Regions from separate parts of the Bacillus cihuensis genome, predicted to be linked through region 2. Evidence: riboswitches for the same ligand, from Rfam matches in the RefSeq annotation. Region 2 holds a riboswitch; each other region holds the start of a gene.

Region 1 (7,804 bases), on a different contig from region 2:
AAACACCGATGCACATATAACCCCAAAACCCTTTTTTATCTTTTTGAAGTTCAATTCCTCCTGTAATCATTATTGAAATACTTAATATCAACATCAAATAAGGAATAAACTTAACATTTTGAGTTATTAGACAAAAAACTGCTAACATAACACCAACTATTGATAAGATAATTCTTAATGTTTTTAGCATATTGCTCCCCCTTACAATCACTCCCCTAAATTCTTGTTTAATTGTATCATTTTTACAGTATAATTTTGTATGAAAACATTCCTTCTTGAACAAACCTGCCCCGTAGATCAAGATGAGTAATTATTCAATACCTGCAAACTGCTCCAGTTTATGAATAGGTTTTTTATCATACATATGGGTCATGTGTAATTTATCAATAAGAAATAATAAACCAAAAATCCAGAAATCATCTTTTTCATTGAGTCCTTGTGTAATGGCATTATCAATATGTAATTTAAGTTCCTCCCTATCTATACTTTTGAAGATTTCAACAACTGTACTTACACCAGGCCAGTTAATATCTTGAAACCATTGCATGAGGTATGGAATGGATTCTTTATTGTTTGGATATCCAATATTTTGTAAGACAATTGCTGAATTAAACCAGCATGCTTTATGATTTAATTCTGTTTGATCAGCTAAAATAATTACTTCTTTACCACTTAGTTTAGATAGTTCATTTATGGACTTTTTTTGTACTTCTTCAGAGTTGTGCCAATTTAAGCCCTGAATCAATGTATTAATATTCTTCATTTATCTACCTTTATTCTATATTTTTATTACTTAATCTGAACTGATTTTGGGTATTGTAAGCGTTAGTTCCTAGCAAATTAATTAAATTTTGTAGTTAGACTAATCTGAAACGTTGGCATAATGAGAAAAGGCTATCACAAAGATAGCCAAATTTTAAACGTTATCTATGTTCAATTTGAGGATTATACCCACATCTAATTTAACTTATAAGTTGAGCAAGAAATAGCTCAATTCATTTCTGATTGAAATACCATTTTAGATCAAATACATCAAAAGAAATACGACCTATTAAATACATCCTTATATTACATTTATTACTAGATTACTTATTAATATCATATATTAATAAGCAATTATTCTCCATTCAGATAGGTAAGGATTTGCGTTATAGCTCCCTTTTCCTCCCACTCACGTTGTTTGTGCGACTTTCACCACGTAAAGCGTTCCGCTTTATAAGTCAAATTAATTCATGAACGAACAAGCGTTTTTTCAGGTAATACCCTCCCGAGAACTTGATATAAATAAATATTCGGCAACTGAATACTACTTATCTCTTCCCACGAGGCTTCGACAATGAGAATGTTTGGATTAAGTCTGTTAATGATTGGGATATGAGAAGGAATATTTTCTACAGCCACATCTCCTCCAATTGCCCAGTAAGTCTTGAATGCCTTCACAGATAATTCATTTTGTTCATCTAAGAAAATGGGTGAAAAACTATGTTTATTTATATAAACCAAGTCTTCGATAATGGCGCTTGCTGTTGGAAACATTCCAGCTCCTGGCCCTTGGAGACTAATGTTCCCCACGATATCTCCATCGATGGATACTGCATTTTGCACGCCTTCGATTTGATAAAATGGATGCGTTTCATTTACCAGAACAGGTTTGACTGTGCATAGGATCCCTTTTGCTGTCTTTTCCATAGAGGCTACATGTTTAAATCGATATCCAAATGCTGAAAAGAGCTCAATTTGCTCAGGTGTGATTGATTGAATCCCTTGTCGGATCGACTCCTCCCAATTAGGTATCTCACCAAAAGCCAGTTCACTTAAAATCACTGCTTTGTAAAAGGCATCGTATCCTTCCACATCATTTGTAGGATCAGCTTCAGCATACCCTTTTTCTTGAGCAAGTTTTAACGCTGTTTCAAATGGATAAAGTTCTTCTCGCATCTTTGTCAAAATAAAGTTAGAGGTCCCATTAAGAATTCCTTGCACTTTTTGTATAGTATTCACATGTAACAATTGCCTTAGTGTTTGGATAATAGGAATTCCACCTGCGACTGTCGCCTCAAACCCCAAAGTTACTCCCTGTTCTTTGGCTAACTGTTTTAATTGAGTTCCATGATAGGCAAACATTTCTTTATTTGCCGTTATCACATGACATCCTCTGTTCATCACTTGCTGCAAGTAAGTAAAGCTTGGATCTTTACCAAAGATCGCATCAATTACAACATCTAGCTTCTCAAGTTTAACAATCTTGTTAAAATCATCTGTTAACAGAATATCAGGATCTGGTGCATGATGTTTTTCTATATTCTTAACAAGTATTGCAACCACTTTTACATCTTTCCTAAAAATATTCTTAAGCTTTTCCTGATGTGTTTGAATCGTTTTATAAACGCCCTTCCCCACAGTACCGTAGCCTAATAATGCAATATGTAAAGCTGACATTAATTTTTTCCTCCTGTCTTTTTTATTAACGATTTTAATGGAACATAAAAAACTCCCCACTGCATATGTACAGAAGGGGAGTTTGAATGACTATATCAAGATTTACCCACCTTCTTATCTTCGGAATTGTTAAAACTCCTCTGAATTTGGCACCGGGCATGATATGCTGGTTGCCGAGGCTTCACAGGGTCAGTCCCTCCGCCTCTCTTGATAAGAAAAGTTATAATTTTTAAACTATTTATAATAATATAATACTTTATATATTTATCGTCAATAGCATAAATTATACATGTGTTACCAAACTCTATATTTATATATGACGCCATATCTATTTATAGGCATCAACCATTTCTATAAAAGACTACATTTTACGGTTTGCTATTAATAAATGTAAAGCATTGATAACAGTGAATATGTAAAGGGTGAAATCAATGCATTTTCACCCTAACTTGTACTGTTCTTTATATTGTTATACCTCTAAATGGAGACCGTTTCTATTAGGTCAGCTCGCTTAATTCGTTGAATTCAACGACACCAACTGATAGGTAATTTCGGTTTGGTTGTTTGTCCAAGAGATTTTTTGAATAACGGCCATTCCGTTTGTTTCACTTTCGATCGTTTTGCGAACTTCAATTGGAATATCAATTGGGTAGAGGCGATAGCCTTCTTTCGTCAAACGGAAAAGATTTTCTTCCTCTCTATTTTCACGGCCTTTTGTCACGATCATTGTATTTAGTTCCATCGGCATTCCCATAGCATAACCTCTTTCCTTTACTTACGTTTTTAAGCCCATTGTTTTTTCGTTTGGTTTTTCATCCACTGTGTTAAATCACAAACGACTTTTCGGTTGATGTTCGGCGGAAAATAGTGGGTAAATTCGGCAAAATACCAACTCCAAACAGGCTTGTCTTTTTCCTTTAATAGTTTCTCCAGCCTGTAGGCATGTTCAATCGATACGTTATTGTCCTGTTCACCATGAATAATCAGGACAGGTGCAAAAAGTTCATCTACTGCAAACAGTGGTGTGCGGTATTTATATTCGTTTGGAACTTTCTGAGGCGTACCACCAATAACACGCTTCATCATTCGACGTAAGTCTACTCGTTCCACGTAGGTTAGAAACATATCAGACACTCCGCCCCATGTTACAACGGAAGCTGCTGTTTTACAATAGATGGCTGTCCATAGGGCCATAACGCCCCCTCGTGAAAAGCCAAAAATATGTATGTTATCGGGATTTACACGTGGATGTTGTTCGAGTAATGTAAAGCCACTAATCCCATCAGCGCGATCTTCGCCTGCAAAATCTTCATCCCCTTCTCCACCTTGATTTCCCCGATAATACGGTGCAAATACAATGAAGCCTTCTGCTGCAAATTGAACAATACGACTTGGGCGTACTTTACCGACATTTTTAATGCCTCCTCGTAAATATAAGAAGCCGTCATAAATTTGATCATCATCTGGCTCAGCAAGAAGGCCCTTCACTTTCAAGCCTTGCGAAAAATACGTTACGATAAACAGACGAATATTTGGATGCGGTGATGGAAACCGCTGCTTCGTTATAATTGTGCCATCTTCCATCATACATCCTCCTTTCATAAAGTGAAACTTCAATCAGTGGGTGTTTTTCCCAACTGATTGTTAGTTGAACCAATCGGGCTTTTACGGGCAGTTATCCCCCACCTTCGCTTCTTCGATTCCTCTAATCCTCGGGGTGGGGGGTTACTGTCCGTTAATGCGGGATAAAACTCATAACCCTTATTGTAAATCAACTCACCCATTTTATCCCGCATTAACAGGCATTATCTAGACTTTTTATAGTGAAACATACCGATGATTAGTTAAGTTGAGGGTCCTCTCTCACAGACGAAGATATGATGTCGCAGTGTATGTAGTCTGTAATTCATTGAGTTAGGGTTGTATTGTTGCTTTAGCGATCCTAGAGGAGACTTAAAAACATGGAAAATTTTATTAATTCATTAGACTTTCTGGTTTTGCTTCCATCCAAAAGCGTACCTCATTCCATCCTTTAGGTTTTTGAAAGCATAATCTCCCTTTTGATTAAAAAAATCGAAAAGGAGATTATGACAAAAGAAGTTCTGCCCATTAAAAGTTAATCTTCTTTTTTTGGATGTTCTCTCTATTCACTCAGCCATGCGTTTGCAAGCATCATGGCCCCTTTTGCTGCTTCTGTGTCTGCGAAATCGTTAAGCATCACAAAGTCATGAATGATACCTTGGAAGCGCACAGCAGTTACCTTTACACCAGCCTCACGAAGCTTGTTGGCATATGCCTCTCCTTCGTCGCGCAATACGTCGGCTTCTGCCGTGATAACTAATGCTTCAGGAAGTCCCTTTAATTGTTCTGTTGTTGCCCGAAGTGGAGATGCAGTAATTTCTGCTCTCTGCTGTGGATCGGAAGTATACTGGTCCCAGAACCACTGCATCCCATCCCTACGTAGAAAATATCCGGTAGCAAATTGTTTATATGAGTCTGTATCAAATGAAGCATCCGTTACAGGATAGAAAAGTAATTGCTTGCGAATAGCTGGGCCTTTTCGTTCTTTAGCCATTAGCGTAATAGCTGCCGACATATTTCCGCCAACACTGTCACCTGCTACTGTAATATTACTTGTATCCATCCCGTGATGATCTCCTTCTTTAGCAATCCATTCTAAGACCGTATAGACCTCTTCTATTGCAATCGGATATTTGGCTTCTGGAGAAAGACTGTAATTAGTGAACACAACCGCTGATTGTGATTCAACAGCGAGCTCCCGAACTAAACGATCATGTGTGTGAGCGTTTCCGAAAACCCAGCCTGCACCATGCGTATATAAAATGACTGGAAGATTTTCCGGGGCGTTTTCAGGACGCAATATTTTAATGGATACAGGTCCAGTTGTTTCTCCCTCAATGACAAGCTCTTCTACCTCAACCGGCCGCTTCTTAACCTCACCGGACTGTACTTCATCTACAGTTTCCCTGCCCTTCTCTGGGCCAAGATCAAACAGGTACGGCGGGTTAGCCGTGTCCTCAACGAATTTCTGTGCTGCCGGTTCCAATACAACTTTATTATTTTGATTTTGCGTCATCTTTAACTCCTCCTAAAACTTTATTAGTTTTCATTTTATATTTCTCTAAATTTAACCGCATATGACATGCCAAGAACGACCAAAGCTCAGAGAAATTTGTTACAAAGGATTAAAAACGCTTATAAGTATAGGCAACGTCATACCGCCATTTAGTGTAACAGGCACACCACATCGATTCGTACTATAGCCATTAACTTAAAACAGATCAGACTGTCAATTACGAAGGTTAGCAAACCTGTGCTAAGGAAAGTGTCACTTCGCACTTCTTAAAAAGAGACAGCTGTTGAAAAAGAAGTTTTCCTCATCTATACCCAACATAGAAGTGAATATAACTACCATTATCATTTTTCCACGCAGAGTGATTCCATCAAATACAAATTGCCAACCGAATGCATCTGCCATCTTCCAAGAGATACGCCGATAATTAATCAAGCTTATTGAGGTGACAATGAAAACCATACTAAATCGTTATTAAGGATGACAGTTATCCACAAAATATCTAAAACGCATTGGCATAGGTATGTGCACAACATAATGAAAAAGAGAATGGTTGTATGTGTCTATCGTCAAAAAGCAACACTTACAACCAGCCTCTTTACTACTTTCATATGAAAGTACGCGTGCAGTTATTATTGGGGAACTTATGGATGGCAATTATGTTGGTTTATTGAAGTAGCTCGATCCTTTTTTCTCTTATAGGCATTCACACATTTTTCACTTCTGCATACGTTATTTTAGGTGAATGACCTATGATTAGAGGAGGAATGAAAGATGAAACATTGGGTAAAATCAGGATTCATGATCGCATTAGCATGTTTTTTAATCCTCGCTCTTTTAGCTTGTGGCAAAGAAGATCTGACAAAAGTACGAGTCGCCGAGGTAACTCGATCTATTTTCTATGCACCGCAATATGTAGCGATAGAAAAAGGTTTTTTTGAAGAAGAAGGATTAAAAATTGAATTAAAAACGACAGCTGGCGGCGATAAAACGATGACTGCTTTATTATCGGACGGCGCGGATGTTGCCCTTGTTGGGTCTGAAACATCGATTTACGTGACTGCTCAAGGTGCAAATGATCCAATAATTAATTTTGCGCAACTCACCCAGACAGATGGAACGTTCCTCGTATCCCGTGAAAAAATCGATGACTTTTCTTGGGATATGCTAAAAGGCTCTACCTTCCTAGGTCAGCGTAAAGGCGGCATGCCACAAATGGCTGGTGAGTTTGTACTTAAGAAACATGGCATCGACCCTCACAACGATCTTACGCTGATTCAAAACATTGATTTTGCCAATGTTGCAACAGCTTTTGCTTCAGGTACAGGCGATTATGTACAACTATTTGAACCGACTGCCAGCCTGTTTGAAAAAGAAGGGAAAGGACATATTGTCGCTTCATTCGGAACGGAATCAGGGCATATCCCTTACACAACATTCATGACCAAAGCTAGTTATATAGAAAAGAATGGCGAAACGGTCGAGAAGTTCACCCGTTCGGTAAAAAAAGCACAAGATTGGGTGCAAGAGCATAGTAGCAAGGAAGTAGCTGAAGTGATTCAACCATTTTTTGAAGACAGCGATGTAGCTTTAATCGAAACGGTGGTTGATCGTTATAAAGCACAAGGCTCATTTGCAACAGACCCTATTTTAGATGAAGAAGAGTGGAATAACTTACAGAATATTATGGATGCAGCAGGTGAGCTTCCAAGTAGATTAACCTATGAAGACTTAGTGAACACAACATATGCAGAAAAGGTATCGAAATAATTATGGACTTTCTAACGATTAATCACGTTGATCACACGTACTTTTCGAAGCAAACGGCAACACAGGCACTACAAAATATAAATTTATCCATCAAGAAAGGGGAGTTTATCTCCTTTCTTGGCCCAAGCGGCTGTGGGAAAACAACTCTATTATCTATTATCGCTGGTCTGTTCCCACCAACAGCGGGAACCGTTTTGCTAGAAGGGCTGCCCGTATTTTCACGGGATGAGCTTTCAATAGGCTATATGTTGCAGCAAGATTACTTATTTCCGTGGAAAACGATTGGGCAAAATGTAACACTCGGGTTAAAGTTATTAAAACATGATAAAGAAGCTTCTCTATCAATTGCGACCAAGCTCCTTCAAGATGTTGGATTACCTGGTGTTGAGCATCAATACCCAAGGGAGTTGTCAGGTGGGATGAGACAACGGGCAGCGCTAGCAAGAACACTCGCCGTTGATCCAAAAATCCTCTTGCTAGACGAACCATTCTCTGCGCTCG
Region 2 (7,804 bases):
TTCTGGGAGCAAGAATCGATAGATAATTTGTAGGGGTGTAGCTCCCATCGCTTTAGCTGCCTCAATAATTCCATCATCAACTTCTAATAGTGAGTTCTCCACAAGTCTTGACATATAGGGACCAATATGAAGGACAAGAGGTACAATTGCTGCTGTCGTCCCAATGGAAGTCCCGACAATTAGCCTTGTAAATGGAATTATGGCTACTAACAAAATAATAAATGGAATTGATCGGAATGTATTGACAATAGGATTTACAATAGAAAATATCAATTTGTTTTCTAAAATATGACCTTTTCTAGTAACAACTAATAACATTCCTAGAATGATCCCTATAATGCTTCCGAAAAGTAGTGAAATACTAACCATGTATAGCGTATCCCACAGCGCTTGCACGATGAGTTCCGTAGTGACTTCCATTTTCTGAAACCTCCTTCACTTCGACATCTTGATTACGGATAAATTGTAATGCCCTTTCTAACTCGACATCATTCCCTATTAATTCAACAATTAAATTTCCAAATGGCATTCCTTGAAGCTCTGTAATATTTCCAAAAAGAACATTAATGTCCACCTGATATTTTTTTGCAGTTCTTGAAATGAGAGGCTGCCCTGAACTTGCACCTAAGAAGTCAATCTTAAAAATTCGGCTAGTATATTTATCTTCTTTTAGCATCTTATAAACGCTTTCTGGCACTTCATCACGAACAACAGAACGAACAAAATTTCTTGTTGTTTCTGTTGTTGGACGAGCAAAAATATCAAATACACTGCCGGATTCAATGACCCGCCCCTCTTCCATGACTGCCACCCGGTTACAAACTTCTTTAATGACTTCCATCTCATGGGTAATGATGAGAATCGTAATTTTATACTCTTCATTAATTTTCTTTAATAAATTTAGAATAGATTTGGTTGTTTGTGGATCTAGAGCCGACGTCGCTTCATCACATAATAATATAGAAGGATTTGTCGCAAGGGCTCGTGCTATACCGACACGTTGCTTTTGTCCACCCGATAGCTGGTTTGGATAATTCTTCGCCTTATCCTCTAACCCGACAAAGCGAAGAATTTCATATACTCTTTCTTCTATTTCTTTTTTCTTTTTCTTACTTAATATTAATGGCATTGCCACATTATCAAATACCGTTTTGGAATTAAGTAAGTTAAAATGCTGAAAGATCATTCCAATGTTTTTCTTTTCTTCTCGCAATTCCTTTTCAGACAGCATTGCTAAATTTTTTCCTTCTATAATCACCTCACCAGATGTAGGATACTCTAATAAATTTACAGTTCGGATGAGCGTGCTTTTTCCCGCACCACTAAAACCGATCACCCCAAAAACATCGCCTTTTTCTACTACTACATTAATGTCATTCAAAGCATGAATTTTCTTATCGTTACTATCAAACACCTTTGATACATTTTTGAATTCAATCAAAATCATACCTCCTCACGCTTAAGCTATTTTTACTATTTTAAAATGCAGGGACAACGGCACCATCATATGTTTCTTCAATGAACTTTTTAACCTTTTCAGATGTTAAAACTTCCGCAAGCTTTTGAATCGGTTCACTATCTTTATTGTCCGGGCGTGAAACTAAAACATTCACATATGGTGAATCTGCATCTTCAATGATTAATGAATCTTCAAGCGGCTTAAAGTTTGCTTCTAACGCATAGTTAGTATTTATGGTTGCTGCCTCTACATCGTCAAGGGCACGAACTAAAAGTGGTGCATCCACCGGAATAAACTCTAAATTTTTCTCATTTTTTGTAATATCCTCTATTGTGTAATCACCGGATTTGCTTCCATCTAATTCAATAATCCCATGCTTCGCTAATAGATGGAGTGCTCTTGAAAAGTTTGCTGGATTATTCGGAATAGCGATTTTTGCACCATCTGATAATTTTCCAATAGAATCAATTTTCTTGGAATAAAGGCCAAATGGCTCAATATGTATCCCTTTTACAACAACTAAGTTTAAACCACTATCTTTATTTATTTGCTCTAAATATGGGACGTGTTGGAAGAAGTTCGCATCCAATTCTCCATCAAAAACTCGTTGGTTTGCCTGTATTCCATCTGTACTATTTGTCACCTCGAGTTTTATCCCTTCTTTTTCAAGATCAGGTGCAATAAATTCTAAAATTTCAGCATGTGGAATTGAAGATGCTTCAATTTTCAGAGTTATTTCTTCCTTTTGTTCTACTTTAGCTTCCTTATTTTTTGTAGAAGCAGCCGTATCCTCTTTCCCGCAGGCTCCTAAAATAAATACTCCCATTGTTAATATAGCTAATAACAACCAATTGATTTTCTTCATTTCTTTTTCTCCCTTACGTTTAATTTATCATTACACATACTTTACACATATAAATAGTCGGAATTAAATGATGACGAATTTATCTTTGTGCCCTATTAAGTACTATTTCAAGATGCTCTAAACCCAACTCTGTCACACCTATATATACTGGTCCATTGCCAACCTCAACAATAGGGACATGACGAACACCATACTTCACTTCCAAAATATCTCTTCTCTCATCATGATTCGTAACATCGACTGTTTGATATTTAATTTCTCTTTTGTTTAAATACTGTTTCACTTCTTCACAATAATGGCAACCTTCCTTTGACCAAACTATAACGGATAAATCTTTTTCCATAAAAACTACCTCCTTATTTTTTATAAAATATATTCTCTATTCCTTTCACTTGAGCGAAGTGGACTTAATAGTTCAAACGAACGTAGTCTCTCTGCTTCTTTTAGTAATGGTGTGTGTAAAATAAATTCATCTACTCTATATGTTTTATGTAGATGATCTAATTCTCCCTTTACAAATTCAGAGGTACCAGCAATGACATGTGCTTGACTTTCTTCAATTTCATAAGGTTCTGTTGCTTGTTCTTCAAAAGCCTCAGCCGCCTTCGCTGAATGTACCGTTAATGTTCGACCGCTCTGGAAATGAACCTTAAATATCCTATGCTCCTTTGCAAGCTCTTCTGCCTCTTCTTTGGAAGGGGCTGCAATTACTGCGGAAGAAACGATGAACTTACCTTCTGGGTATTTCTCTTTATATACATTAACTGCACTTTCCAATTCAGAAGGATCACTATTTATGAATTGGGCAAACACATAACTAATTCTATAATTTGCAGCTAAAGCTGCACTATTTGCACTAGTGCCCAACAGAAAGATTTCAGGCTTTTTTGGTGTTTTTGGCAGAGCTTGAATACCAGCAAGTGGATGATCTGGATCAACCTTATCTTCAATTAATTGTTGTAAAAACGATAGTCGCTCCACAAAGTCCGTTCTATCATTTACAGTTCCAAACTGCAATGCTCTTGTCGAAAGTGGAAACCCTCCAGGTGCTTTCCCTACACCAAGGTCTACTCTCCCGGGTGCAAGGCTTGATAGCACATGAAAATTCTCAACAACCTTATAAGGACTGTAATGTTGAATCATTACTCCCCCTGCACCTATCTGTATGGATTTTGTCTTAGCCAGTAGGTAAGAAATTAGTACTTCTGGTGAGGACCCTGCCACCTGTTCCATATGATGATGTTCCGAAACCCAAAAGCGAGTATATCCCCATTCTTCAGCTTTTTGTGCTAATTGAACAGTGTGTTCAAAGGCTTGCACAGCCGTTGTTCCTGGAAAGATGGGACTTTGATCAAGAATTCCAAGCTTGTAACTCATCTTTAACTCCTCCATTTGTAAGTGATTATTGAAATTATTCCCAGAAAAAAAGACTTCTCCGATTAGAAGAAGACTCAAATATATCTTGAGGTTTCTTCTCATCTTTCAAGTTTTACAACTTGTAGGATTTAGCACCATTCCGTCTAATACGGCGGTTGCTGAGGTGTCAGGGAGCCTTATCTCTCAACCTCTCTCGATAAGAATAATCGCAATATTCAGTTGCTAACTAATAAAAAAAACAACTAGAAATACCTTTCATGCAAAGCAAAGTATTTCCGGTTGTCCGGTCAATAATATTTTGAATGTTTTTTATTAATTTAAAGTTATTATAATCACCTATTTTTACCACGTCAATATATATTTGAAAATTCAATTAATAAAATTTATTATGCTGATGAAAATTAAACATTCGTGGCAAGTGTTGATTGTTGGCTAGGTTTCAGAGCAAAATCTAGATCATCCAAAATACCTTCAATGGCATTTGGTCCAACTGACGGACGAATTAGTTCAGGTGCAACACCCCTGCAGCGTTTGTAAGTCTTCCATACTTCCAATGCTCAAGGGGTGATCGTAAACCCCTTAAAGCTAAGAAATTCTTAGTTGGTATAAGAAAGGATTTTAATCTATTACTCTTAATTTCGGGAATTGTGTTATTTTCTTAGCAAGTTTGTCCCCTACAGATAAGCTCTCTTACGAATAAATTATATTAAGTAAAATTAGTTTTTCACTTAAAAAATTGTTTATAAAAAGGAGGGAGATTTTTATGCATAGATTTGATAAAAGAAAAGACTTTCTATATATTGGTGACGGCAGCGACAACACTGTGAAAACTTTTGACGCAGAAACAGGCAGGTTCCTTGGCAGTTTTGTCGTACCAGACAGCAATATACACGGTCCTCGAGGGCTTATCTTTGATCATGGAGGCAATCTCCTGGTCACCAACCAAAACCTCGACCAATCTCAGAATGGCAACGTGTTGAGGTATAATAGTCAGACAGGAGCATTTCTAGGCGAACTTGTCCAATCCAGCGCACCAGGCGCACCGTTCGCACCGCGCGGCATCGTCCTATCGAAACAAAATATCCTATTTGTAGCGGATATGGGCGACGTAGACCTGCCGGGAGAACTGCGGACGTATAATGGTACCACTGGGATGTTTCTTGGCAACCTCAATCACTCCGGCTTCAGCGGGCAGTTCCATCCCCGGGGGGTGGTCATCGGACCCGACGGCTTTCTGTATGTCTCTGTACGCAACCTTCCACAACCGTTAGGCGGATCGGTACTGCGTTTTAACCCGAAAACAGGGAAATTCCTTGGAGTGTTCATTGAGAGCAACACCGTCAACGACCTCAACCGTCCTGAAGGTTTAGTCTTCGGACCCGATGGCAATCTCTATATCACTAGTTTCAGAAGCGACGAGAGCGACACGGACAAAATTCTGATCTTCGACGGCGATACTGGCAAGTTTCTTGACAAAATTGAACTCGATGTCGTCGGACAGCCGCGCGCCTTTGCGCAGGCACTTCTGTTCGGACCGGATGGAAAACTGTTTGTTCCCATAACAGGAGACGGACCTGACACAGGTACGGTACGGCGCTACAACATCCATCATCATCACAAGTCATTCGATGTGTTCGTGCCTCCTGCTTCAGCTGGAGGACCATTAGGGGAGCCATGGTATCTGACTTTTGGCAATACGAACCCAGCGACACTGGCTTACCGGCGCTACCGGGATGAGGATACTTGCGAATCATCAGACGAAAGCTCTTAAGCTTTGCCGCAACCACCTTCGCAAATTAGTAACTGCGGTATTATATAATAAGTTCCTCTACAATAAGGTCAACCAGGTTAATTGCTTATTTTAAAACGATCTTCGTGACTATTTCTACGTGTCCAGAGTGTATGTGGAAACACATGGGGGGCTGGTGGTTTAGAGGAATCAATTTAAGCATTACTAGAGAACGATTCCTTCGGTTTACACTTTCGGTAATGGATCTCTTCGGATGTGAATCACAAATTCTTCATTAGAAGTGTGATAAACAAGGGTTCCTTCTTTAGCGCGGAGGAACTCTTTGTTTGTATCCTTTTCATAAATGGTTCTTTTTAGGGCTACTTCATCAACTATTTTCTTGTCACCTTCTTCATGATAATCAAGAATTGAATCCAATAGAAACTGATTTGGGGATAGTCTCCTTGCTTCTTGCCATTTCATTTTAGCCAGCCCTCCTATTACTGTCCATTAATTTTAATTGATTCATTAGGAAATATCATACAATGCAGTAAAAACAATTTTCGCAAAATTCACTAGTGCAGGGTGCCTGCCCAGTCACTCTCACTGTGACCATAAACGATTCGATACAAAAAAGGCTCTCACCGTATCATGAGAGCCAAACTTGGTATCTTGTTTGCTAATCTTGAGGATTACTAACCGCTTTCCCTTCAAAACCTTCATATTGGCGGCCCCATCCGGTTATTATAGAGAATAATAGAACCAAGAACAGTACCATACAATAAATCATACCACTGCTAACTTCTGTTAGTAAAAGCGGTGCAACAAAATCATACCCTTTTGTCAGCAAAGCACCGAGGAATACAAAAACACTTAAAAAAGGGATTACCAGAACGATAGAATTAGCAAAACCATCAAGTAGATTGGCACGACGGTATGGATGCAAACCAACACGTTTGCCAATCTCATTTTGTACTTTTCCAAATGTCGTCATCGATGCACTAGTAACACCACCGAAGAGTAAAGTTGTAAACGAAATACCTAACATCATAGCAAATTCAGCGCCGCGAGCCGTCTTGCCCATTTTGCTGTTAAGTATACTATTTGTCACTTTTTCAAGCACTCCAGCACCGTTGAGCACACCCATTATACCGTAGACTGAAATAACGAGTGTAACGATTGCCATCATGCTGTTGATGCCGTCCGTTAGGAATCCTACCGGAGTGCCATCCTCAACTGAGATAATATTGTCGAAAGTTAAGAGATTAAACGCTAGACCTGTTATCATCCCTAATATGATACCTACCGTAATCGCTTTATAAATATTGCGAGTTTTGATTGCTATGATTAACATAACAGCTACCGGAACGAGCATAACTAATGTGATTGGATTCATGTTCTTAGCAAGAATATCTGAAGCGCCCACACCTACCGTGCCACCACCGCCAAGGATCCAGAACAGAAAAAAGGAGATCGTCCCTGCAACCAAGGAATACTTCAGTCGACTGGCAACACAGCCGCTCACTTCTGCGAAACCTTCCTTTTTTGTGTATTCTTGAGTTCCTGCAGAGATAATCGTAGTATCTGATATTGGTGCTAAGTTATCACCAAAAATAGAAGCACTGACGATTGCACCCGCAAGAACAGCAGGATCGCATCCCAACAATACTCCTGCCGGGAAGAAAATAGGGAAGCAGGTAAACATTGTTCCAATCGATGATCCAGTAGCAGTAGAAATGATACAAATTGCTAAGAATGTGAACGCCGTGAATAATCCTCCATCCACGCCTAGCAAGTCGGCTAGCCAGACGAAACCTGCCGAAATGTTAGTAGATTTGATCAGCTCCGAGAACATCCCGATGACGAACAGCAGTATTGCAATCGGTACAGCTTCCTTTACACCATCATAAACTGAATTCCAAAAACGATCGTAGTTCCCCTTTTTCACAAAAATTGCACCTACCATCAGTGCGACGAAAGCACCCATTGCGAGTGCATACATTTCAAACGCTTTAAAAACGATAAAATACAATATACAGAAAAACAGAAAAATAACGACTGGAATAAACGCAACTCCCCAGCCACCTTTAAATTCAAGTTTTTTATCCATATAGAAGCTCCCTTTTATGTATTAAACGTGTACTCTTATCTATTCGTCGCAATACCCAGCAACTGCGTTCAGAGCGTTTGCCATAATTATTCTTCATTCAAATTCATCTTCATAATATTTCGGAATTTTGAACCAGCCGTACGCTCTAACTCAAAAGGTTCACCTTCTAATATTGAATAGTTATGTAAGAAGTGATTTATTTCTTCAATATCAGAACAATCGAGTTCGAAACTAAATATTTGAGCATTTGACTCAACATGGCTG
Region 3 (7,804 bases), on a different contig from region 2:
CTTTAGAAGCGGGAGCAACAAGTTATATGCTGAAAACTTCAAAAGCGAGTGAAATCGCTAACGCTGTGCGTTCTACATTTCATGGTCAAACTGTGCTTGAACCAGAAGTTACCGGTAAAATGATGGCGAAGATGAGGAAGAAACCAGAATCAGCTGCCCATGAATCATTGACCAATCGAGAAATGGAAATCCTACTTTTAATGGCACAGGGAAAAACAAATCAGGAAATTGCAGATGAACTATTTATTGCTTTAAAAACAGCCAAAGTGCATGTGAGTAGCATTTTAAGTAAGCTTGATGTTCAAGACCGTACACAGGCAGTTATTTATGCATTTAAGCATTCTTTGGTGGAGTAAGACAAAAGGAGTCAGGCGTTAAGTACCTGCTTATAGAAGTCTGCTTTTTAGGCTACAACTAAAAGAGAATCTGTTTAGGTGACATGAGGAAATGCACTAATCAGATTATCATAAGTTGGGCCTCTTTTTTCTCTGTGGAAAAGGGGCGGGGCTTCGCAGGATCAGCTTTGCACCACCACCTTCGTTAGGTTATACAATTCTAGAATTTGAACCTTTTCCATCGTAGAGCCTTAGAGCAGACGCTCATGAACGTTTTCTCTGTAAAAGAATGTTTGGTTAACTAATGAGCAACGAAAGATGAAAGATATCACTCTGATAGAAGTTTAATTTTATCGGAAGTTTGGAGGATTTATGAAATCAGGAAACATACAAACTGTAATTGGAGTAGGTCGTTTATTAGACGGTGAGAATATTCCCTATCAATTTACTTATGAAGTGGCTTTATTAATTCAAGGCGTAGCAATAAAAGAACCAGTCGAAATTACGGTCGACGTACAATGGGATTTGTTTAATGAAGCTTATCAGTTATTTGGGGATTATTCACCATCTCACCTTATAAAGACGCCAGAGCGAGCGTCATTTCAATTTAGTGTGGACGATCAGCTCATTACAGTGGCTTGTTGTTTTAATACTACGATAAAAACCGACCCGTATCGAATTTCGGTAGCTGTTAGAGGAATAGAAATTTGGTGCCAATCCCTTTATAGTTATTTTTATGATGAGAAAATGGCAATGTACTCAGAGCATATTCATGACTATTTAGCGGCGATCCAGCAAGGTTTAACTGAAGAAAATGAAGCAGCGTGGAATCAGAATAATTATGTCGCCTTAGTGAATCGTTACGGAGAGCCTGAACAGCTCGCATCGAAAATCCTTCATAATCCGAAATGGCGTCTTCAGCCGTTTTACCGGTATATGGGTAATCTTTGCGAGAAGAAAGTGATGCATCTGATGGGCTCGAATGGGGTGAAGGCTGTGGCAATGGCTGCTCTCGGGGCTGAGGTTAAGGTAGTTGATTTCTCACGGGAAAATGCAACCTTTGCTAAGGAGTTGGCTGAAGCTGCGCATGTGTCGGTGGATTATATTATTTCTGATGTTCTATCATTGACTAGGGGTGATGCTGATTATGATCTAGTACTGATGGAGCTTGGTGTTTTACATTATCTAATTGATTTAGCACCGTTAATGGAGCTTGTTCAAACGCTCTTAAAGCCAGGTGGTCGCTTTATTTTGCATGAATTTCACCCGATTTCTACCAAACTAATTACTTCATCTGGAAAGAAGCATAAAGTAACGGGCAATTATTTCGATCCTCAGATTGAATTGAATAATGTCGCATTTTCCAAACATATGCCGGATGGGATACAAGAAAAACTATTACAAGTCGCACAGCGAAAATGGACAATAGGAGAACTTGTCACTGCAGTGGGTAAATCTGGGCTCGTTATAAAGATACTTGAAGAAGAGCCAAATCATAAGATGCATGATATCGGGTTGCCGAAAACATATACTCTTGTCGTGGAAAAACGTTAAGACATTTAAAGTCTGGGTGGGATGATCATTTGTATGGTGGATAGATCAGTAGAGCGTAATGGTGTATTGGTAAATCTTTTGCATCTTTTTTAGATATGTTTTGAAAAAAATGTTAGCGAAAAGAGCACCTATTCATATAGGTGCTCTTTTGTTTGTCAAAATTTGAAAACATTTGTCTTGACTAACGCTGGAGTTTTAATATAAGATTATTCCAACTATTATTACAATTTAATATGTTCTTATCAAGAGAGGTGGAGGGACTGGCCCTTTGAAGCCCGGCAACCGTTGACAATTGTCAGTACGGTGCTAATTCCAGCGGAGTAATGGCTCTGGCAGATAAGGTGGAATGCAAACGCAAACTTCTTCTTATCGGAGAAGTTTTTTTGTCTTATCGAAGAAGGGCCATAATTTAATCATAGAGGAGATAGTGAAATGAAATATGGTTATTGGTTGCCGATATTCGGCGGATGGCTACGAAATGTAGAAGATGAGAAGATGCCTCCAACTTTTGAGTATGCAAAAAAAGTAACGCAAGCTGCAGAAAAGTGGGGCTATGATACTACCCTTGTCGCTGAACTTAACTTAAATGATATTAAAGGCCCGGAAAGTGATTCGCTTGAAGCTTGGTCAACGGCAGCTGCCCTAGCCGCTGTGACAGAAAAAATCGAAATTATGACAGCTGTTCGTCCTGGTTTTCATAATCCGGCAGTAACGGCAAAAATGGCGGCGAATATTGATCAAATCTCAAATGGACGTTTTACATTGAATGTTGTTTCTGCGTGGTGGGAGGAAGAGGCTCGTCAGTATGGGGGAGTTTTTACAGCCCATGATGAACGCTATGAGCGTACAGAGGAATTTATTGAAGTGCTTAAAGGATTGTGGACAGAAGATACGTTTTCGTATGACGGGAAATATTATTCGATTGCTAATGCTCATTTGCATCCGAAACCTGTACAGCGTCCGAATCCAATTCTTTATGCAGGTGGAGAAAGCGTACGTGGCAAAGAGACTATTGTCAATCAATGTGATGCTTATGTCATGCACGGTGGAACAGTTGAGGAAGTTGCTGTCAAGATTCAAGGAATGAAGCAGCAACGAGAAGCAGCAGGAAAATCACCGTTTTCTACCTTTGGAATGGCTGCTTACGTTGTGTGTCGAGATACAGAAGAACAAGCTCAGGAAGAGCTAGCCCGAATTACGGATGTAAAAGAATCAAGTTCATATGCTGGATACAACGACTTTGTAAGTAAGTCGCAACTGGAACAACAGGTTAAGTTATTTGACTACTCTGTTTCGAATCGTGGGTTGCGTCCGAATCTAATTGGGACACCTGATCAAATTGCTGATCAAATTCTTGCGTTTGAAGAAGTGGGCGTTGATTTGTTATTGTTGCAATTCTCTCCTCAGCTTGAAGAAATGGAGCGATTTGCTAAACAAGTAATGCCGCTCGTAGAAGAAAAACGAACTAAAGTTCAAGTATAAGGATATAGATGAATTTAGGAGGAGATAAAATGAGTAAAATTTACGTTATTCATGAAAACAGCGAGTGGACCGCCCATTTAACAAATCGACTGGAGGAACTCCAATTGCCATATGAGGAGTGGCATCTCGATCAAGGACTCGTGGACTTGACAGAAGCTCCGCCGGAAGGAGTGTTTTATAGCCGGATGAGCGCATCATCTCATACAAGAGGCCACCGGTATGCTCCGGAATTAACGGAAGGTGTCTTATCATGGTTAGAAGAACATGATCGAACAGTATTTAATGGCACGCGTGCATTACGTTTAGAGTTAAGTAAAATTAATCAGTATACTGCTTTAAGAAAACAAGGAATAACTGTTCCAAAAACGATTGCGGCAATTGGTAGGGATAACATTCTAAAGGCAGCTGAAAAGCTAGGTAGTGCTTCATTTATTACTAAGCATAATCGTGCAGGAAAAGGGCTTGGTGTTCAATTATTCCATTCTATAGAAGGGTTAAAGCAATATTTAGATGGCCCGACATTTGAAGAACCAGTAGATGGCATTACCTTGATTCAAGAATATATTAAATCTCCAGAAGCATATATTACACGTTGTGAGTTTGTTGGCGGCAAATTTGTCTATGCGGTTCGAGTAGACACTTCTGAAGGATTTGAACTTTGTCCAGCGGATGCTTGTGCAATTGGTGACCTATTCTGTCCGGTAGGTGAAGTAGTTGAGGAAAAACCTAAATTCCAAATTGTAGAAGGTTTTGATGAGCCGATCATTGAACAATATGAACAATTTTTGAAGGCGAATCAAATTACTGTTGCTGGTATCGAATTTATCCGTAATGAAAAAGGTGAGATATTTACATATGATGTGAATACGAACACTAATTACAATTCAGATGCTGAGAAAACAGCTGGAAAGTATGGCATGCTTGAATTGGCTAAGTTTTTAGGGGCTCAATTGAAAACAACAGAGACCGTTAGATAATCGTAATGAGGGCTCACTCTATTTAAAATTACAGAAGAGCCTCGTTGTTTGTATCCAATTCCATAGGTTAGATTAAAAGGGTCAGACCTAGCACTCACCGCACAGTTTAAAGTGTTACTTACACTATAAACTGTGTGTCGTAGTTGCTGGGTCTGACCCTTACTTATAGGATAGCGTCTTTTGAATAAACATTAAGCTTGCGCTTCGTTTTTATCGATCCAGTCTTCAACGTTCCAAACTTTTGTTACCCAGTCTTCATAAAAATCAGGTTCGTGGCAGACGAGAACGATGGTACCTTTATATGCCATCATCGCTCGTTTTAATTCTTCCTTAGCTACAACATCAAGGTGGTTTGTCGGCTCATCAAAAATTAACCAATTACTTTCGTTCATCATTAATTTGCAAATGCGTACTTTTGATTGTTCTCCACCACTTAGTTGATTCATAGGCCGGGTGATATGTTCATTTTTCAAACCGACACGTGCTAGAATGCCGCGCACTTGTGCTTGCTCTAAGCCTGGGAAGGCATTCCAAATTTCATCAATTGGCGTTGTGTTTCCGGCTTTCACTTCTTGTTCGAAATAAGAAGGGAATAGGAAGTCCCCGAGAATACGTTTTCCGCTAAGTGGTTCAATTTTGCCGAGAATCGTTTTTAATAAAGTTGATTTACCAACACCATTCATGCCGACAACTGCAATTTTTTCGCCGCGCTCAACCGTCATTGTTAGTTTTGGAAGTAATGGATGGTCATAGCCGATTTCGAGATTCTCCCCTTCGAAGACGAAGCGACTGCTACCGCGTGATTCCTTGAAATCAAAAGTTGGTTTCATAGCTGTTTCAGGACGGTCAATTCGTTCAATTCGTTCAAGCTGTTTTTGCCGGCTTTTCGCACGGCCAGATGTCGAGTAACGAGCTTTATTTTTTGCGATGAAGTCTTCTTGCTTTTTAATAAAATCCTGTTGTTTTTCATAGGCATTGATATGCTGATTCTTATTAATTTCAGCAAGTTCAAGGAATTTTTCATAAGTAGCTGTATAACGAGTTAACTTAGAAAATTCTAGATGGAAAATCACGTCCACTACACCGTTCATGAATTCGGTGTCATGGGAAATTAAAAGGAAAGCATGCGGATATTCTTTTAAGTAATTGCTTAACCAGCGAATATGCTCTACATCAAGGTAGTTGGTTGGCTCATCAAGTAGAAGGACCTCAGGTTGTTCAAGTAAAAGTTTAGCTAATAAAACTTTTGTTCGTTGACCTCCGCTTAAGGAAGCAACGTCACGATCGAGACCAATTGCATCTAAGCCAAGTCCGCGAGCGGCATCTTCAATCTTGATATCTAGATTATAAAAACCGCCAGCTTCGAGCTTATCTTGAATTTTGCCCATTTGTTCGAGTAGGTCTTCCAATTCCTCGGGTGTAGCCGTGCCCATTTTTTCTGTTACTTCATTTAATAGTTTTTCCTGTTCGAATAAAGGAAGATACGCATCGCGCAACACATCGCGCATAGTTCTGCCTTTTGTAAGAACGGTATGTTGATCTAAATAGCCGTATTCTGTACCAGGTGTCCACTCCACACGTCCAGTGTCATGGATCAACTGTCCAGTGATGATGTTCATCATAGTCGATTTTCCGACGCCGTTTGCACCTACTAACCCAATATGTTCACCAGCCATTAATCGAAATGATACGTCCTTGAATAGCGTGCGATCACCGAATGAATGGCCTAATTTATCTATAGAAAGTAAACTCATTTCTTTTGGAACCTCCAATGAAAAGTAAAAACTCTATTTTTTATCATACTAAAATCCTTAATAGATTGCTATGCTTCACCAAGAAGAATTGAATGGGAATTCGAGGACAATGCGTTATCGACAAATTTCCCAGGAAATCGATGTTTCGCCCTTCAAGCTATTTTATGCGATAATAGACGTAATGAGCTTTAATGGAAAATAAGAAAGCGTATGGGGTTTTTAAGGGGATTTGCGCTTTTTCTGTGGAAAAGGGGCGGGGCTCCGCAAAATCAGCTCCGCACCACCATCTTCATAAGGTGACACAGTTTGAGAACCTGAACCTTTTCATCGTCGGGTCGGGAGCAGACCCTCAAGGACGTTTCTTATTATGGAATTTTGAAAGGATGTTATTTATGAGTAAAACTGTCGTGTTGGCCGAAAAGCCATCAGTCGGAAGAGATATAGCGAAGGTCTTAAATGCGCACAAAAAAGGGAATGGATTCTTTGAAGGTGATCAATATATTGTGACGTGGGCGCTCGGTCATTTAGTGACTCATGCTGATCCTGAAGCCTATGATGAAAAATACAAAGCGTGGAAGCTTGAAGATTTACCTATGCTCCCGTCTACTTTAAAGTTGGTTGTTATTAAACAAACTGGTAAACAATTTCAAATTGTCAAAACTCAACTGAACCGTCCTGACGTTAAGAATGTTGTTATTGCAACTGATGCTGGTCGTGAGGGTGAACTCGTTGCTCGCTGGATTCTAGAAAAAGCTAATGTAAAAAAGCCTGTTAAGCGTCTTTGGATCTCATCTGTAACAGATAAAGCGATTAAAGATGGATTTAACAAGCTGCGCGATGGGAAGGAGTATGAAAATCTATATGCATCGGCTGTTGCCCGTGCTGAAGCGGACTGGATTGTCGGCATGAATGCGACCCGGGCATTAACGACAAAGCATAATGCCCAATTATCATGTGGACGTGTGCAGACGCCGACCGTGGCAATGATTAGTGCTCGCGAAGAGGAAATTAAAAAGTTTCAGCCAAAGCCATTTTATGGAGTGGATGTAACGGCTGAACCAAAGCTCCGCCTCGTTTGGCAGGACAGTAAGACCCATGATATTCGCACCTTTGATAAAGTGAAAGCAGATCATGTACTTGCTGTGGTGAAAAATAAAAGTGCAGAAGTGGTGGAAGTAAACAAAACACATAAAAAATCATTTGCTCCACAGCTATATGATTTAACAGAACTGCAAAGAGATGCGAATAAAAAGTTTGGTTACTCAGCAAAAGAGACACTGTCGATCATGCAAAGATTATACGAAAGTCATAAAGTCTTGACCTACCCAAGAACGGATTCACGTTTTTTATCATCAGATTTAGTGGATACGTTAAAGGAACGGCTTCAAGCAGTTAGCATCAAACCTTACGCCCCAATTGCGGCTAAAATCATGCGTAGCCCGATTAAAGCTAATAAATCCTTTGTGGATGATAGTAAAGTTTCTGATCACCATGCCATCATTCCTACCGAGCAAACACCGCTTCCGGGTAAATTAAGCGATAAGGAATCAAAAATCTATGATTTAGTTGTCAAAAGGTTTCTAGCGGTCCTAATGCCACCGTTTGAATATGAGCAAACAACGATCAAAGTGAATATTGGCGGAGAAAACTTTGCGGCTAAAGGAAAAGTAGTCTTAAAATCCGGGTGGAAAGATGTATACGA
Region 4 (7,804 bases), 340 kb from region 2:
CACCTCCAATTAAATAACCAACTTGCAGCCCTGTAATATTAATCACAGGTGATAAAATGTTGCGAAACAAATGTCGCTTAATAATTAATCTTTTAGGGATGCCATATGAGCGAAATGTATTCATATAATCCGCATTCATAACATCGATAACACTTGAGCGAGTCAACCTAGCTATAACAGAAAGTGATGCCGTAGCGGCTGCGAAAGCCGGTAATAATGTGTGTTCAAGTAAACTTGTCAAACTGCCCTCATTTCGTAAATCGTACATACCTGAAGAAGGAAGCCACCCTAACTTTAACGAGAAGAACCACATGAGAACAATCCCGAGAAAAAATCCTGGAATATTGGCGCCAACTTGTGCAAAAAACATACTCGTTTTATCAAACCAAGATGAAGGCTTTAAACCTGAGAGAGTACCGAGCGTAATCCCAATAACTACGCTAATGATTAAACTGAAAATCGTTAATATCAAAGTATTTTTTAATTTTATTAGTAATACTTCAGAAACAGGAACGTACATGACGATCGACTGTCCTAAATCACCTTCCAATAACTGACCGAGCCAAACTGTATACTGCTTCCAAAATGGTTGATCTAATCCTAATTCTTTGTTTAAAGCTGCGATACTTTCTGGTGTCGCCGTTTGCCCCAATATGTTGATCGCTGGATTTCCAGGTATTAGATAGACAATAAGAAAGACAAAGAAAGTAACACTTAATAAGACAGGGATCACGGAAAAGATCCGTTTAACAATATACATCAACATAGGATGGCTCCCCTCCTCTCACTGTTTACTTCTTGAGCCAGACTGTATGTAAGTCATACCAATCTTGAGCAGGTACTACAAAACCTTCTACATTTTTGCCAAATGCGTATGGTGTTCGATTATTGGAAAGTGGAACAACAGCAGCATTTTCCGAAACAATTTCATTCGCTTTTTTCCAATATTCAATCGCCTTTTCCGGATTCACTTCATGAATCCCACTATTAACCGCCTCATCAAATGACGGATTATGATATTTTCCTACATTAGACCCACTCTCAGAGTGCGCCACAATATACAACCAATATGGTGTAACAAATCCCCAAGACATACTGTTTAAGCCGACTTCTTCTTTCATTCCGGCTCCCCATTCAGATAAATAGGAATTCCATTCATACGTTTCAATATTTAATTTAATCCCTACCTTTGCTAAATCTCTTTGTACCCATTCAGCAACTGCTTCTGTTCCAGCGTAAGTCTGTAATGTGGTAGTAAATCCATCTGGGTAACCAGCTTCTTTCAATAATGCTTTTGCCTCGTTTGGATCATACGTATAATCCTGAAATGCTGGATCATAGGCTTCATTACCAGGTGATTGAATACCGTACGCAGGGGAAGCTGTATCTTTCAATAAATTTTTCGTTAGCCCTACCCGATCAATCGCATGGATGAATGCTTGACGAATTTTTTGATCTTTAAAATACGGATTATTAAAATTGAAAGAGAAATAAAATACTTCAGGAATATCTCCTTCTCCAATGTTAAACCCTTTTTCTTTTAACTGAGCAACACTGTCCGGGAAGGGCGATGAAATAATATCTACTTCACCTGTTTCTAACGCTGTCACTCTAGCAACTGCATCAGGGATCGGTCGGAAAATGACTTTATCAACATGGGCTTTATCTCCCCAATAATCATTAAATCGAGCGATTTCAATTTTTTCCCCGCGAATTCTCTCGACAAACTTAAATGGACCTGTTCCAGTAGGATGCTCTCCATACCCATCATTTCCCCATCTTTTTAATGCTGTCGGGCTAAGAATCAATCCAGTTCCCCAACTACCTTGAGCGAGCATTCTTAATAAAGGAGAGAAAGGTTCTTTTAATATGAGTTGGATCGTATATTCATCAACGATGTTAATATCCTTCAAAGATTGATAAGTCAGTGCCATTTTAGAGGCGCTAATCTGATCATAATATTCAAATTGTTGATCCCATGAGCGACGGATATTAAACTCAACTGCTTCTGCATTAAAAACTGTACCGTCGTGAAATTTCACACCTTCTCTTAGATGAAACGTATACGTTAAACCATCTTCAGATATATCCCATGATTTGGCTAATTGTGGCTTAAGAGCGGGTACCTTTGCATCAACAGACGATTTAGATAAATCCTCCGTTACTAGTGATTCATGAATTTGCCGGTTCACGCGAAATGTTTCCCATCCCCCTTCTCTTGTCGGGTCAAGAACATCAACATCTGATCCAAGGCCAACAATTAATGTTCCCCCCTCATTCCCCTGATTGTTTGAACTAGTATTAGCTGTATTTTCCGAACAACCTGATAAGATCGTTGCGAAAAGAAGCAGTAGACTTAGACTGATATATAATCGACTCTTATTCATAGTTTCCTCCTTAAAATCACTATATTTTTCAAGTTAAATAGAGTAAAAGCGCAAAACAAAAACAAGATTATCGAACTAAACCTTGTTTTAATACAGAACACAATTGCTACATCCTTTACTTAACACGATTAGATTTATTAGAATTATGCATAGGCCCCTGGTGCTGGGTATTCTCCCTTCAAGAACCATTTTCCAACTGTATGTCGTTTGTATTCAGCAGGATTATGTAACGTATGTGTACGTACATCTCTCCAGTAACGATCGAAGCCATTTTTCCTAGTGGCTGAACGAGCACCCATCACTTCAAAAATACCATTGGTAATCTCAAGTGCTACCTCACCAGCCAATACATTCGCAGCTGCAACAAGTACAGCTGTTTCACCCCGTTCTTCTGCTGATAAGCTTAAACCTTTTTCCCATGCTTGGGAGAATTTTTCAGCCGCTCGATCTGCTAAGCCAATCGCTGATTGAAGATTAATCCAGTAATGTCCATATTTATTTTGAATCGATGGATCTTCTATTGCTTTTTGATAGCCTGATGTATACCAAGGTTTGGATTGGGTTAGCGTATACTGCCTAGCTTCTTCTAAGGCTCCTTGTGCAATCCCAACGAAGACATTCAACAGCACAGTTTGAGAAATAGTGGCTCCGAGTGTGGAAAATGCAGATGTTCCTGAGCCATTATCTGAATATCCCTCAGGGAAAACCTCACTTTTCTCAACCATTACATTTTCGAAAGTAACCGTCCCACTCCCTGTTTGTCTTTGACCGATTCCATCCCAATCATCTAGAACAGTCACCCCAGCGCGATTCGTCGGAATAGCCCCGATAAATAATGTTGGATTTCCTTTTTCCTCCCATGAAATTAACAAATAATCGGAGTCTGGGGAGCCTGAACTAAATGATTTTTTACCATTTAAAATTAATTGATCTCCTTCATCCGTAGCGAATAAACTACGATCTAACGGATTCGACGCATTGCCCCAAAATAAATTTTCTTCCACTGTTTTTTTTAGGTAATAAGCTCTTTGTTCCTCTGAGGCAATCAAAAAGAAATCAGCTACAAAAAATGTATGATAGCCAAATATATGGGCAACTGAACCATCCACCTTTGCCAGTTCCCGAATTACTTGACTTACAGTCACCCAAGATTCCCCATGGCCACCATACTCTTTCGGAATTAGAAGTTGTAATAACCCACTCTTTCTTAATGCATCCTTTTGAGCTTTAGGAACCCCGCCTTTTTTATCACGCTCTTTAATATCAACAGCAAACTCAGCTGCAAGCCCAGCCGCTATCTCGACATAATTTTTTACTTGATCTATCACTACAGTCATTTGTCTCTCTCCTTTGTTTTCAATTATTCACCATGTCAGACGCGCTCTAATAAATGAATGTTTCGGTAACTAGATCCAATATGATTTTCAGGTAATTTCGCCTGACCTTTGCCAAAAATCTTTTCTCGATACGTACCTTCTTCATATTCCGTTTTAAAAATCCCACGTCTTTGTAGTTCAGGAATAACAAGATCTACAACATCCTTAAATGTGCCAGGCGTTATGGCATAGGCTAGGTTAAATCCATCGATATCCGTCTCAGCTACCCATTCTTCAAAGGTATCTGCAATTTGTTCAGGTGTTCCTACTACGACAGGACCTATCGCACCAATTCCAGAGAATTGTGCCAATTCACGTACTGTCCACTGTTTATTTGGGCTCGATTTCGTAATAACCTCGACAGCTGATTGCATAGCATTTGTTTCCATATATTTGATCTCTTGATCTAAATCATATTTTGAGAAGTCAATACCGGTCCAACCGCTTAATAAAGCTAAGGCACCTTCAAGATTGATATAGCTTACTAACTCCTCATATTTGGCCCAAGCCTCCTCCTCCGTTTGACCAACAATAGGGGTCATTAAGGTGAATATTTTTACACTTTTTGGATCTCGTCCTTCTAGAGCCACTAGATCTCGCAAAGATTTTACATATGCAGCTGTTGCTTCTTTTGTTGGTGAAGAAATAAATGTACATTCCGCATGTTTACTTGCAAACTGACGCCCCCTCGCTGAACCTCCTGCTTGATACAAAACAGGGGTTCTTTGTGGTGAAGGCTCGCATAAATGAATGCCTGGCACATCAAAATATTTGCCATGATGATTGATTTCATGCACTTTTGTCGGATCAGTAAAAACCCTACTCTCTTTATCTTTTACAACCGCATCATTTTCCCAGCTTCCTTCCCACAGCTTATAGCAAACTTCTAAATATTCCTCCGCGATATTGTAGCGTTCCCCATGTTGAAACTTATCGCCGATCTCGATATTTTTAGTGCCGCTTTCTAAATAGGAAGTCACTATATTCCAACCGATTCGGCCGTTTGTTAAATGATCCAATGTTGACATTCTTCGAGCAAATGTATAGGGGTGTTCGAAAGTTGTCGAACAGGTTATCCCAAAGCCTAAGTGTTTCGTCGCACGAGCCATTGCTGAAACAAGCATCATCGGATCATTGACAGGTACTTGTGTTGCTTGGCGGACTGTAGCAGTCTTATCTCCTCCAAACACATCATAAATGCCAATTACATCCGCAATAAACAAACCATCAAATCGTCCTCTTTCCAATAATTTCGCGAGTTCTACCCAATACTCTATATTGTTATATTGATGTGATTGATCCTCTGGATGTGCCCACAGCCCAGGGGACATATGTGCCACACAATTCATATCAAACGCATTTAGATAAATTCTCTTTTTAGCCACTTTCCTCTCTCCCCATTCGCTTTTTGACTTCTTCGCTTTACTAGTTTCAATTATAATTAAACATATTTGTTTAGTTGGTTTTAGGTAAGTATTTAGCCCCTTTGCTAAATACATTTCCTATTGTTATACATATTTTGTTACGACAACTATATTGTTAAAGTCGATCTTTAGATTCCATTTTATAAACGTCCAAGAATTCATGCAGTTTTTTGACAAGCCCGCCACTTCCAAATCGGATTACTTTATCTCGCTTCAGCTCCGATTCTACTTCTTTGGCAAACTCTAAAAAGGACAATAGATAAATTCTGCGTGAGAGAATATTGACTATGCCATACTCGTAAAACCAGTTATCAATTGTATTATAAATTCCTTTGTTTAACCCATACTGTAAATGGCACCAATTAAAGAATTGTAAATCAGGCAGATTCAGATATTTGCTTTTTCCTAAGGGTTTTCCTTTCTCCGTCTTTATAAAAATCCTCAAATTGTTTAAATTCTTCGATTGCACGATTGATGTCCTCCGTAATTTGTATTTTTAATAAATCAATTGAAGCAAACTTTTGCTCCTCCCTGACTTTAAAAAGAAGTTGACACTCTATGAACTCTCCATATAGGTCATCGGAGAAGTCGAGAAGATGAACCTCAAATGTTTTTTTCAAAGTTGATCCAAATGTTGGTTTAACACCAACATTCATAACGCCTCGATATTGCTTTTCTTTTACAACTACCTGTACGCCATATACCCCATTCGCTAACAAGACATTTTCTGCATCTACATTGGCTGTAGGAAAACCTAATTGCCGTCCCATTTTCCTACCATGTACCACTCTCCCAAAAAGAGATTCAGTAATAACTTCCTTCCCTTCACCAAGTAAAATAGTGTCAAATTCGAATGGTGCATCCTGATTGTTCATCATCTACACATCCCCTTTTATATTTTGTAAATACAAAAAAACTCTTCTTATTAAAGTGATAAGAAGAGTGAAATGTACACAAACAAGCTACCATTGTCTCCTCTTATCTTTCGAACCATTAGTTCGCTGGAATTGGCACAGTACTCATAAAGAGCCTTTTGCCGAGATTTCATTGGACCAGTTCCTCCATCTCTCTTGATAAGATTCTATATATATGAAATTTTAAATCACATCGGATTACTTAGAATAATTATTACATTCAATATATAAAATGTTCAATTTTTTGTCAAGTATTTACTATCTGATTTTTCTGATACTTCACAATACATGTTTAACGTTGATAAAAGATTGCCATTAAGTTATTACTAAGACTCCTATGTTAACAGAGCGAATTCTTTAAGGAATATGTCTGGCAGGAGTTCTTTAAGAAAGCTGCCTTAGGGTATTCTTTATTTTTTTTCATGAATTGTGATTTCCCTCTTAACTTCCTCAATATTGGTGTCACTATAAATTTCTGTACCATGTCCACCCGTGGTTTTAGCTAGCAATTCTTTCACCTCATTATAAGACATACCTGAACGTTCATTTTTTCTTTTAACTGCATCAATGTTTGTTCCCGCCACCGTAAATGTATCTTGATGATTGTTGTTTTCCATTATAAAGAAACCTCCATTCCGTTTCCCTTAATTTCTCCTCAAAAGTTCTTTTTAATCCGAAACATAAAGAGAAAAGGCCACTATACGGAGTTTGGAGGTTAGTTCTGCAACAATCATAAAGCTCTAATCAATCTTCCGCTCCTGCCGTTCATATCTTACTTCCTTCAACAATACATTTAAATCCACTTTACGATCCCAAACTTTTCTCGCGTTTTCTGTCATATATGGAAATATAAATTGATCAACCATTACTTGATAATCAAAATCATCAAGTAAATTATAAGTTGGAATCCTTACTTTTTTATCATCATAAGTTTCGATAACAACATAATTTATCAAATTGAATTGATTTCTCAGCAAATCAATATTACGAATATCGTTAATAGAACTTTACCTGGATTAAAACCAGGCAGTATCTAGAGGACCAAATACAGGAAAATAGGAGTTAGCATAACGCCTCCAAAGATATAGATTAACGAATAATTCGAATAGAACTTAAATCCCTCAATTATTAATACCGAACAGCTTATTAATCCTCCTACATAGGCTACAGCTACCCAGACATACATAAATATGGATCCCTTTACTTAAATAAGCTCGTTTTCCCCCTTTATATTTAGCAAATGATGCACCTACTTAAGCAAAGAATGTTTTATTATTGAGCAATAGATTGTTAATCATGACTCATTTACTCTTTGAAAATTTAAATCTACCACTTCTTTTGCTAACAATGAGTAAGATGCAATTTCTAAAACCATTTTCAACTCAGAATCATTCATAGTTGCAAAGTTAGCTTCTTTAATCGAAATACCATGTTCATATACCCCTTCACTAGAAAATGATAAGATTAACTCTTCTATGCTCAATTGAATCGAATTGATGAACCATTACCTCATCATTCATTACTTTATATTAAGATAGATTAATAATGATCTGATAACCTAATACGGACAGTTGCAAAGGCCATAGAAAAAAGTCAATACATCCAGGTACGCATCCATCATCCATGCCCTGTTTTCCGTCATCTTTTTTCTTTTTTTTCGCTTTATAATTATAATTCTTCATCATACACCTCTATCCATTCAA

The links. Region 2 has a riboswitch for S-adenosylmethionine ahead of V179_RS0101715 (MsnO8 family LLM class oxidoreductase). Riboswitches for the same ligand answer to the same signal wherever they lie in the genome.
Region 1: it holds a riboswitch for S-adenosylmethionine, as region 2 does, so the genes downstream of both, V179_RS0117505 (homoserine dehydrogenase) here and V179_RS0101715 (MsnO8 family LLM class oxidoreductase) in region 2, are expected to answer to the same signal.
Region 3: it holds a riboswitch for S-adenosylmethionine, as region 2 does, so the genes downstream of both, V179_RS0124965 (LLM class flavin-dependent oxidoreductase) here and V179_RS0101715 (MsnO8 family LLM class oxidoreductase) in region 2, are expected to answer to the same signal.
Region 4: it holds a riboswitch for S-adenosylmethionine, as region 2 does, so the genes downstream of both, V179_RS26730 (riboflavin kinase) here and V179_RS0101715 (MsnO8 family LLM class oxidoreductase) in region 2, are expected to answer to the same signal.

What each region holds. Positions count from the first base shown of each region.
Region 1 covers NZ_KI632495.1:2,449,344-2,457,147, forward strand. The annotation lists gene V179_RS0117495 (DUF3953 domain-containing protein) at 1-190, opposite strand, end outside; gene V179_RS0117500 (DUF5071 domain-containing protein) at 311-763, opposite strand; gene V179_RS0117505 (homoserine dehydrogenase) at 1,231-2,439, opposite strand; SAM riboswitch class I at 2,551-2,656, opposite strand; gene V179_RS0117510 (DUF2584 domain-containing protein) at 2,951-3,193, opposite strand; gene V179_RS0117515 (alpha/beta hydrolase family protein) at 3,223-4,023, opposite strand; gene V179_RS0117520 (alpha/beta hydrolase) at 4,583-5,536, opposite strand; gene V179_RS0117530 (ABC transporter substrate-binding protein) at 6,308-7,303, shown strand; gene V179_RS0117535 (ABC transporter ATP-binding protein) at 7,306-7,804, shown strand, end outside.
Region 2 covers NZ_AYSD01000010.1:383,952-391,755, reverse strand. The annotation lists gene V179_RS0101735 (methionine ABC transporter permease) at 1-420, opposite strand, end outside; gene V179_RS0101730 (methionine ABC transporter ATP-binding protein) at 362-1,441, opposite strand; gene V179_RS0101725 (MetQ/NlpA family ABC transporter substrate-binding protein) at 1,479-2,324, opposite strand; gene V179_RS0101720 (glutaredoxin family protein) at 2,404-2,667, opposite strand; gene V179_RS0101715 (MsnO8 family LLM class oxidoreductase) at 2,688-3,701, opposite strand; SAM riboswitch class I at 3,797-3,904, opposite strand; gene V179_RS0101705 (Vgb family protein) at 4,465-5,472, shown strand; gene V179_RS0101700 (P-loop NTPase family protein) at 5,677-5,913, opposite strand; gene V179_RS0101695 (Na+/H+ antiporter NhaC family protein) at 6,110-7,540, opposite strand; gene V179_RS0101690 (aldo/keto reductase) at 7,627-7,804, opposite strand, start outside.
Region 3 covers NZ_KI632499.1:144,038-151,841, forward strand. The annotation lists gene V179_RS0124955 (response regulator) at 1-356, shown strand, start outside; gene V179_RS0124960 (class I SAM-dependent methyltransferase) at 708-1,889, shown strand; SAM riboswitch class I at 2,126-2,232, shown strand; gene V179_RS0124965 (LLM class flavin-dependent oxidoreductase) at 2,322-3,371, shown strand; gene V179_RS0124970 (ATP-grasp domain-containing protein) at 3,401-4,348, shown strand; gene V179_RS0124975 (ABC-F family ATP-binding cassette domain-containing protein) at 4,540-6,102, opposite strand; gene V179_RS0124980 (DNA topoisomerase III) at 6,495-7,804, shown strand, end outside.
Region 4 covers NZ_AYSD01000010.1:42,605-50,408, reverse strand. The annotation lists gene V179_RS0100240 (ABC transporter permease) at 1-766, opposite strand, end outside; gene V179_RS0100235 (ABC transporter substrate-binding protein) at 792-2,387, opposite strand; gene V179_RS0100230 (acyl-CoA dehydrogenase family protein) at 2,531-3,724, opposite strand; gene V179_RS0100225 (LLM class flavin-dependent oxidoreductase) at 3,760-5,148, opposite strand; gene V179_RS26730 (riboflavin kinase) at 5,565-6,065, opposite strand; SAM riboswitch class I at 6,163-6,267, opposite strand; gene V179_RS0100215 (hypothetical protein) at 6,512-6,718, opposite strand; gene V179_RS31410 (DUF5381 family protein) at 6,842-7,057, opposite strand; gene V179_RS30910 (hypothetical protein) at 7,631-7,783, opposite strand.